DNA from 3 places in the Acidihalobacter prosperus genome. Region 2 is predicted to be linked to each of the others. Evidence: predicted binding sites of a transcription regulator. Region 2 holds the regulator's gene; each other region holds the start of a gene.
What was found. Region 2 encodes sigma-54, which starts transcription at its own class of promoters, with help from an activator protein. Its sites were predicted from a motif close to TGGCANGNTNCNTGCTT; they were not measured.
Positions count from the first base shown of each region.

Region 1: a site for sigma-54 is predicted at 1,384-1,400, ahead of THPRO_RS08265 (amino acid ABC transporter substrate-binding protein). Genes of this name have one in related genera too.
Region 3: a site for sigma-54 is predicted at 1,595-1,611, ahead of THPRO_RS06495 (ammonium transporter). Genes of this name have one in related genera too.

Region 1 covers NZ_JQSG02000003.1:325,916-329,118, forward strand. The annotation lists gene THPRO_RS08260 (amino acid ABC transporter permease) at 1-150, opposite strand, end outside; gene THPRO_RS08265 (amino acid ABC transporter substrate-binding protein) at 217-1,242, opposite strand; gene THPRO_RS08270 (ABC transporter substrate-binding protein) at 1,586-2,857, opposite strand; gene THPRO_RS08275 (ABC transporter substrate-binding protein) at 3,108-3,203, opposite strand, start outside.
Region 2 covers NZ_JQSG02000003.1:109,339-112,541, forward strand. The annotation lists gene lptB (LPS export ABC transporter ATP-binding protein) at 1-562, shown strand, start outside; gene THPRO_RS07260 (RNA polymerase factor sigma-54) at 628-2,088, shown strand; gene hpf (ribosome hibernation-promoting factor, HPF/YfiA family) at 2,311-2,631, shown strand; gene ptsN (PTS IIA-like nitrogen regulatory protein PtsN) at 2,656-3,120, shown strand; gene hprK (HPr(Ser) kinase/phosphatase) at 3,129-3,203, shown strand, end outside.
Region 3 covers NZ_JQSG02000002.1:516,955-520,157, forward strand. The annotation lists gene THPRO_RS06490 (hypothetical protein) at 1-139, opposite strand, end outside; gene THPRO_RS06495 (ammonium transporter) at 219-1,526, opposite strand; gene THPRO_RS06500 (undecaprenyl-diphosphate phosphatase) at 1,770-2,603, opposite strand; gene THPRO_RS06505 (ferredoxin--NADP reductase) at 2,774-3,203, shown strand, end outside.

The DNA.
Region 1 (3,203 bases), 220 kb from region 2:
GAGGTTGCTGACCGTGTTGTGGAAAATGTAGCCGAGCAGCGCGAATACCGCGGCCAGCACCAACGCCTGGAATATGAGCGCGCGCACGCGCGGATTGCTCATCCAGTTCGGTCGTGCCGGCGCGAGAGGATCCTTGGAGGGAGAGGACATCGATCAATCCCGTATCGACGTGCCGGGGAATGCTCCCCGGCACGGTTGTTCGTCCGACGCCGGGCGTCAGCGGATCGGCGGTGCGTACTGGATGCCGCCCTCGTTCCAGAGCGCATTCAGGCCGCGACGGATCTTCAGCGGCGAATCCTTGCCGACGTTGCGATCGAAGGATTCGCTGTAATTGCCCACCTGCTTGACGATGTCGTAGGCCCATTCGTCGGAGACGCCCATCAGCTTGCCCATGCCACCATTGACGCCGAGGAAGCGCTGAATCGACGGGTTCTTGCTGTCGGTCTTAAGTGTGTCGACATTCTTCGACGTGATGCCGAGATTCTCCGCGTCAAGCATCGCGAACAGACTCCACTTCACCAGGTTGAACCACTCGTCGTCGCCCTGTCGCACCGACGGCCCCAGTGGTTCCTTGGAAATGATTTCAGGCAGCACCTCGGCACCGGCGGGATTCGCCAGCAGGATACGCAGCGCATAAAGCTGCGACTGGTCCGAGGTCAGCACGTCGCAACGCCCCGCGTCGAATGCCTTGACCGTGGCATCCGAGGTATCGAAGGTCACCGGCTTGAACTGCATGTGCTGGCTGCGGAAGTAATCGGCGAGGTTGAGCTCGGTCGTCGTGCCGGCCTGCACGCAGACGGTTGCGCCATTGAGATCCTTCGCGCTCTTCACACCCAGGGATTTCTTCACCATGAAACCCTGGCCGTCGTAGTAATTCACACCGGCAAAGTTGATGCCCAGCGAGGTGTCGCGCGTCAGCGTCCAGGTGGTATTGCGCGACAGGATGTCGATCTCGCCGGATTGCAGCGCGGTAAAGCGCTCCTTCGCGGTCAGCGGGGTGTAGCGCACCTTGCTCGCATCACCGAACATGGCCGCAGCCACCGCGCGGCACACGTCCACGTCCATGCCCTTCCATTGCCCCTTGTCATCGGCATTTGAAAAGCCCGGCAGGCCGGTGCTCACACCGCACTGCACATAGCCCTTTTTCTTGACCGCATCGAAGGTCGCGCCGGCATGTGCCGCGCCTGCGGCCATGGCGAACGAAAAGGCGGTACCCACCGCCATCCAGCGTAATGTGTTCATGATTAGCCCTCGTTATTGAGTTTGTATTGCTTGTCACGCCTGGCCCCCCGGCCATGGCGTTCCCCCCAGCCCCGACGCGCATGAACGGCCGGGGCGGATCGCCTACGGTGCCTATCCCCCGATAGGCGCGACGCCTTCCAACTGCAGAAATCGGGCCAATCTTCAAATGGCGCCGATCGGATGAAACTGTTTCACATGCTTTACACAGCATAGCCGCCATCGGGATGAACGGCCAGCATTAACGGTACCAACGGCCATGCGCGCACTTTTTTGGTGCGCCTCGGACCGACAGGCACAAAAAAGGCACCCCTCCGGCCATGACGGAGAGGTGCCCGAGCTGGGTTTACTTCAGACCCAACTGCTTGGTGATCTTTGCGATCTTCTCGGCGCTGAGCGTCTGCTTGTTGACGATCTGGCCGCCCTCGACCTGCCAGACCACCTCAGGCCCCTGCACGTCACCCTGCGGGTCAAAATGCAGATCGCCGGAGGCGCCGACATAACGGATCTTCTTGCCCTCCGCCAGCAGCATGCGCGCCTTCTTGAAACCGGCAACGCCGGCCTCGACGGGCGTACCCTTCGGGTCGCTGGTCACGCCGCGGATATGATCCTTGATGCAACTGCCGGTCTTGCACTTGCCCGCCTCCATCGCCAGAGCGATGCTGGCCACGGCGTCGTAGGCATTGGTGTCATAGGGCTGCGTGAAACCGGTACCGTAGGCCGCCTTGAATGCCTTTTCGACGATCGGCAGGCTCGGCGTCTTCATGCTGCCGGGCACCGTGCCCCAGACGTGGCCATCGAGGTACTTGGCACCGATGCTGGTGACGAACTGAGGCGCGTTGAGGGCGTCGGGGAACAGATATTTCTGCGCGCCACCGTTGCTGATCCACTCACGCAGGATGGTCGCGCCCTCGTTCGGGTAGGCCACCAGGAACAAGGCCTGCGGGTGACCTTCCAGCGCCTTGGCCACCTCGGAGCGGTAGGAAGGCTGCTCGGGGTTGTACACCACCATCGAGGTCACCTTGCCGCCGTAGGCGCTGAAGGCTTCCTTGAAGCGGTCCGCCAGACCCTGACCGTAGGGATTGTTCAGGTAGATCACGGCCACCTTCTTGAGATGCGCCTTTTCCTTGGCCACATAGGCCATGGCCACGCCCTGCAGCGCGTCGGAAGGACAGGTACGGAACCAGTAGCCGCCGGTCTTGCCGTCCTTGGCCAGCTGGGTGAACGCCGGCGAAGTCGAACCCGCGGAAATCTGCACCACGCCGGCTGGCGCGGTGGCGGAGGTCAGGATCGCCATCGACACGCCGCTTGAATAGGCGCCGACCATGGCCGGGACATGGTTGATGTCGATCAACTTCTTGGCCGCGTCGACACCGACCGAAGGACGCGTCTGCGAATCGTAGACCACCGCCTTGAGCTTGCAGCCGTTGACGCCGCCGGCCTTGTTGAAGTCCTCGACCGCCAGCTGCACGGCCTTGACGTTTTCCTGCCCGGTCGCGCTCAGCGAGCCGGTCAGGGGCAGCACGGCGCCGATCGGAATCGTGCAGTCCTCGGCAGCATGGCCGACCAACGGCAAAGCAGCCAGCAGGGCGGTCGCCAGGTAAGTTTTGTAGCGCATTCGTGTATCTCCTCGTCAATGAGAAAAGCGAAACAGCCGAGTTATGCGGGGAGCTCTCCCCGACGTTGATGCTCGACCCCTCCTGGCGCGCATCTCCACTCGGTCTTTCCCGTCTGAGACGGGTACCGCGGTGTTTCCCGACACGTATCCGCGTCCCTGTGACGTCCCCTTCGGGGGATCTCGCGGCGCCCGGGCCTTGCACCCGGACGCCGCCCACAGTTTCTGCAACTACCTTAACCCACGCCGGGTTTTACTTGGCGTATTTCTTCAGCACCTTGTTGATCGCGTCGACCTTGATCATGCCGGTTTCCGCCACCTTGCCGTCCTTGACCGACCACACCACCAT
Region 2 (3,203 bases):
GGATTCGGGGCGGATACACCTCAACGATCAGGACATCACCCGCTTCCCCATGCACGCCCGCGCACGCATGGGCGTTGGCTATCTGCCGCAGGAAGCCTCGGTTTTCCGCCGCCTCAGCGTCGAAGCCAACATCCGCGCCGTACTCGAACTGCGTGACAATCTCGACCCCAGGGCACAGAATGAAACCCTGGAAAGTCTGTTGGATGAATTGCAGATCGGGCATATCCGCGCCAGTCGCGGCTTCAGCCTCTCGGGCGGTGAGAGACGACGCGTCGAGATTGCGCGCGCGCTGGCCGCCGACCCGGCCTTCATCCTGCTCGACGAACCCTTCGCCGGCGTCGACCCCATTTCGGTACTCGACATCCAGCGGATCGTGCGACACCTGAGCGACCGGGACATTGGCGTCTTGATTACCGATCACAATGTGCGTGAAACCCTCGGCATCTGCCAGCGAGCCTATATCCTGAGCGAGGGTCATGTGCTCGCCGAAGGCGCGCCGGAAGACATCCTGCACAATCAGAAGGCCCGCGAGGTCTATCTGGGGCAGGACTTCCGACTCTAACAACATCCCGTAGACCGATGATGACCATTGCGTTAAACGCGGATTCAAGATAAACATCAGGCGCGATGATCAAGCCATCCATTCAACTCAGGCTGGGGCAATCCCTGGCGATGACTCCCCAGCTGCAGCAGGCGATACGTCTGCTGCAGTACTCGACGCTCGAGCTGCAGACGCACATCCAGGAAGTGCTCGAGACCAACCCCATGCTCGAAATCGACGAGGACGGCGGCCGGGGCGAAGGCGCGGACGGCGAACCGATCAACGGCGAAGCCCGCGAAAGCAGCGCCGAGGACAGTCCGTCGCAGGACACGATTCCGGACGAGCTGCCCGTCGACAGCGCCTGGGACGACATCTACGAACCGCCCTCCGCGGCCGGCTCCGCACCCTCCGAAGGCGACGACCGCGACCCCTATGAGTCGCAGAGCGGAGACGGCGAATCGCTTGCGGACCATCTGCTCTGGCAGGTCCACCTCGCCACCATGAACGAGCAGGACCGCCTGATCGCCATGACCCTGATCGACGCGATCGGCAACGACGGCTATCTTCAGGAAGACCTGGAAAACATCCGCGCCTCGCTCGCGGATCAACTGCAGACCGAACTCGAGATCGAGGACGTCGAAGCCGTACTGCATCTCGTACAACGGCTCGATCCGCCCGGCTGCGGTGCGCGCAACCTGTCCGAGTGCCTTGACATACAGCTCTCGGAGATGCCGAGGGACACCCCCCGGCTGGCATCGGCGCGGCATCTTGTGCAATCGCACATCGACCTGCTCGGCAACCACGATTTCAAGGCACTGATGCGTCACCTGGATCTGGACGAGACCGAGCTGCAGGAAACCATCGCACTGATCCAGTCGCTCAACCCCCGCCCTGGCGCGCAGATCAGCAACAGCCGCCCCGAGTACATCGTCCCCGACGTGACCGTGCGCAAACAGGGGCAGCGCTGGCGCGTGGAGCTCAACTCGGAGGTGGCGCCGCGCCTGCGCGTGAATTCGACCTACGCCTCGATGGTCCGGCGCGCGGACAGCAGCGTGGACAACACCTACATGAAGAATCAGCTGCAGGAGGCCCGCTGGTTCATCAAGAGCCTGCAAAGCCGCAACGAAACCCTGTTGCGCGTCGCCACCGCCATCGTCGAGCAACAGCGAGGCTTTCTGGAATACGGCGAGGAGGCCATGAAACCGCTGGTGCTGCGCGACATCGCCGAACAGGTCGAGATGCACGAATCGACCATCTCCCGCGTCACCACCCAGAAATACATGTATACCCCCCGCGGCATCTTCGAATTCAAGTACTTCTTCTCCAGCCATGTCGGCACGGCCGACGGCGGCGAGTGCTCGGCCGTCGCCATACGCGCGATGATCCGCAAGCTGATCGAGGGCGAACCCGGTGACAAGCCCCTGTCGGACAGCAAGATCGCCGACCTGCTCGGCGAAAAGGGCATCCAGGTGGCGCGCCGCACCGTGGCCAAGTACCGCGAGGGCATGAACATCCCGTCCTCCAGCGATCGCAAGCGCCTCAACTAGACTCAGATTATGGCGACTTCACACGTATCCTCGACCTTGCGCACCGCGAAACACCTGCCGCGGGCCGGCCGGACCAGGGAGCACGGTCGGGTGCGAGCGTCGACATCAGGCGGCGGGGGATGCCGCCCCTGGCCGCGAAAGCGGCCGCGGGATGGCGCCAGCCATGACGGCCCCGCCCCCCACATGGGCACATAAGACATGGCCCTCAACGAGGAGTATCGTATGCAAATCAATCTGTCCGGGCACCATATCGAGCTGACCGACGCCCTGCGCAGCTATGTGAGCGAAAAATTCCAGCGCCTCGAGCGGCATTTCGACAACATGATTGACGTCCACGTGATCCTCTCCGTAGAAAAACTGCGCCAGAAAGCCGAAGCCAGCCTCAATCTCAGCGGCAACCAGCTCTTCGCGGACGCCGTCAGCGAAGACATGTACGCCGCCATCGACGCACTCGTCGACAAGCTCGACCGGCAGGTCATCAAGCACAAGGAAAAAACCAAGGACCACCACAAGGCCGAAGCGACCAAACGCACGGCCACCTGAAAACATCGGGGCGACACCTGAACCATGCAGATAGGCGAACTTCTCACCACCGAGCGCATCCTCAGCGGTGCCGACATCCACAGCAAGAAACGGGCGCTGGAAGCACTGAGCGAGCTGCTGGCCCAAGGCGGGCAGGTTTCCTCGCACGAGGTCTTCGATACCTTGCTCGCGCGCGAACGCCTCGGCAGCACCGGCTTGGGCCATGGGGTGGCGATCCCCCACGGCCGCATGACCGGGCTCAAGGAGACGCAGGCCGCCTTCATCAAACTCAGCGGGGGCATCGATTTCGATGCCCCCGACCAGCAACCCGTCGACCTGCTGTTCGCGTTGCTGGTGCCGGAGGATAGCGCCAGCGAACACCTGGAGACGCTTTCCAGGCTGGCGCAGCTGTTCAGCGACCCGGTCGCCGTGCAACAGCTGCGCACTGCCGATGGCAGCGAAGCCACTCTGGGACTGCTCAGCGACTGGGAAGCCCGGCACGCCGCCTAGGCGACGCCATGGAAGCCAATCTTTCAGCGGCTGCCCTCTACCAAGCGCTCGGCAAGCGCCTGCAGCTCTCCTGGCTGTCGGGA
Region 3 (3,203 bases), on a different contig from region 2:
CCTGAACCATGGCCGCGACGGCCAGCGCGCGATCTCGCATCGCCTCGTCGTCGCGGCGCCGGCCGCGCGCACCGTGCAGCCCTCCGAGCAAACCCAGCGAGAGCGCCGCGATCAGCAGCCGGCCCGGCAGATCCAGCAATGCAATCTCTCCTGCGCGTGCGTTGCAGGCGGGTACGAACCGGGCGGTGCCCCTGGCGGGCACCGCCCGGCATGCCGGCCTAGTCGCCGAGTACGGGCTTGCGATCGCCCTCGCCGTAGAAGGCGTAGGCTTCCTCGCCATGCACCGCATCGTCGCCGATCAGCAGGCTTTCCTCGTCCATTCGCAACGGCGTGATGAAGGAAATGATCTTGAGCAGCACCGCGGTCATGACGACATTGAGCACGATGATAAAGGCGGCACCGAGGATCTGCAGCAGGAACTGATGGAAATTGCCGTAGAGCCAGCCGCCCGGCGTGCTCAGCCCAAACGCCTTGCACAAATCGGGTGTCGCCAGGATGCCTGTGAGCAAACCGCCCAGCACCCCGGCGACGGCGTGAGTGTGGAATACACCAAGAGTATCGTCCACCTTGCGGAACAGACTCATACGCTTGCCCAGCACGTTCATGGTGAACCACGGCACGCTGCCCGAAACGAGGCCGATGACGATCGCCCCGTAACCGTTGACCACGCCGGCCGCCGGCGTGATCGCGACCAGACCGGTGATCATGCCCTGGATCGCGCCGATCACCGAAGGCTTCTTGAAGTACATCACGTCGATGATCGTCCAGGTCAGCAGGCTCACCGCGGTTGCGATATTGGTATTGAGCACGGCGACGCCGGCATCGGCGCTGGCCGAATAGGGGTCGCCGCCGTTGAAGCCGTCCCAACCCAGCCACAGCAGGCCGGCGCCGACCAGCGCCAGCAGGATATTGTTGGGCAGGAAGCTTTCACGGTCGCGCGGCAGGCGCGGCCCGATCATCGCCGCGGCCACGAAACCCGCGATGCCGGCCGAGAGATGGATCACGTAGCCACCCGAGTAGTCGATGACGCCCAGTTGCGCGAGCCAGCCGCCGCCCCACAGGCTGAAGGCGCCGACGCAATAGGAAAAGGTCAGCCACAACGGCACGAACAGCACCCAGGCCTTGAAGCTCATGCGCCCCAGCACCGAGCCGGCAAGAATGATCAGGGTGATCGCCGCGAACACGAACTGGAAGAAAATCATGGTCGCCATGGGAAACGCGGCCGTGGCGCCGGCGGCGGGTATATCCGCCTGCGAAAGTTCGTAATGCCCCATCAGCGCCGGCGACGGCATGCCCAGGAACGGCCAGAGCTTGGGGCCGAAGCCCATGTTGTAGCCCCAGAGTATCCAGGCCACCAGTACCGCCGCAAAGGCGTAAAGCGCCATGAAGGCGGAATTGATCGCCCATTTTTTCTTGACGATGCCGCCATACAGCACCACCAGTCCCGGCACGCTTTGCAAGCCGACGATCGTGGCCGCGGCAAGCTGCCACGCATTATCACCCGTATTGAGCCAATGACCCGCCATCTCTACGCTCCTTGTCCGTCATGAGTAGAAAATCGCGCTCGATCCAACGCGAAAATCGCCACTCAAACAGGCAATTTGCGTACCATTCAATAACCCCAAGCGGCCTCGCCAAACAAACATAATATATTGTTTTTTCTAATTAAATAAAGCGCAAATCCGGTGCAGCGAAACGCATGCGCGCACCCAAAAAATACATCCGAAATTTTTATTTATAAAAACTTATTCGGAGCCGGCCGGCGGGCTTCAGCCCACCCCGATGGCCAGTGCGCCCATCAACAGGCAGTAAACGGCATAGGGCCTCAATGCGCTCACTTCGTGGCCGCTGAACCAGCGCATCAGGAACCAGGTCGAGAGCCAGGCGAACACCCCGGCCAGCAGCCCTGCAAGCACGATGACGTGCAGCAGGCCGCCGGGTATGCCGTGATGCAACAGCTTCGGCACCTCGAGCACGCCGGCGGCGGCGATGATCGGCGTGGCCAGAAGGAAGGAAAAGCGCGCAGCAGCGGCGTAGTCGAGGCCGGCGCCGAGCCCCGCGACCAGCGTGGCGCCCGAGCGCGACATGCCCGGGATCAGTGCGACGGACTGGGCGACACCGATGAGTACGGCCTTGCGCCAAGTCAGGGTGCCGAGTCCGCCATCCGGCGTACGCCGTTTCAGGCTGTCGCCGATCAACAGCATGAGGCCATTGACCATCAGGAAGATGGCGGCAAGCTCGAACAGACCGAACAGACGGCTGATCTGATGATGCAGGGCAAGCCCGATCAATCCGGCGGGAATGGTCCCGACCACCAGCATCCAGAACAATCGAGCCTCCGCATTGTTCGCGCCTCCGCGCGCGCGCCACAAGCCGGCTAGCAGCTGCCACCAGTCGCGCCAGAAATAAAGCAGCAACGCCGAGGCCGTGCCCAGATGCAAAACCACGATGAAGGGCAGAAACCAGGGAGCATCGCGATCGAGCGGCCAATGCAGCATGCCCGGCACCAGAACACTATGCCCCAGGCTGCTGATCGGAAACAATTCGGTCACGCCCTGCAGGACGGCCATCAGAAACAGGTGCAGGCTGGAGGGTTCGGTCACGATGGTCTCTCGGCTGTCAAACGGTTCGCCAGTCTAGCGAAGCCCCGGGCGGCGGCAAAGCGTCGCGGATGACGATTTCGCAAGACTGCACCGACGCTCGGGACGCTTGAAGCTTTGCGCGGGCGCCAGCATAGTTGTGCCCCTGCGCGAGACAACATCAGGAAATGCTCATGGACCAATGGTTGGAAGGCCGTGTCATCGAGAAACGGCAATGGACGGACAAGCTGTTCACCCTGCGTATCGAAGCGCCCATGGATTCGTTCAAACCCGGACAGTTCGCACGCATCGCGCTAGACATCGACGGCGAGCGCATCGCGCGCCCCTACTCGTGCGTCAACACGCCCGACGAACCCTATCTCGAGATTTACTACAACACGGTCGAGAACGGCCCGCTGACCACTGCGCTGCTGACGGTCGACGTGGGCGACACCCTCTGGGTCGGTCGCGCGGCCTCCGGCTTCTTCACGCTCGACGAGGTGCCTGATGCCGAGAATCTGTGGATGATCTCCAGCGGCACCGGGCTTGGCGTGTTCATCTGCCTGCTCAAGACGGAGGCGACCTGGCAGCGCTTCACCAATATCCGCCTGATCCATGCCGTAC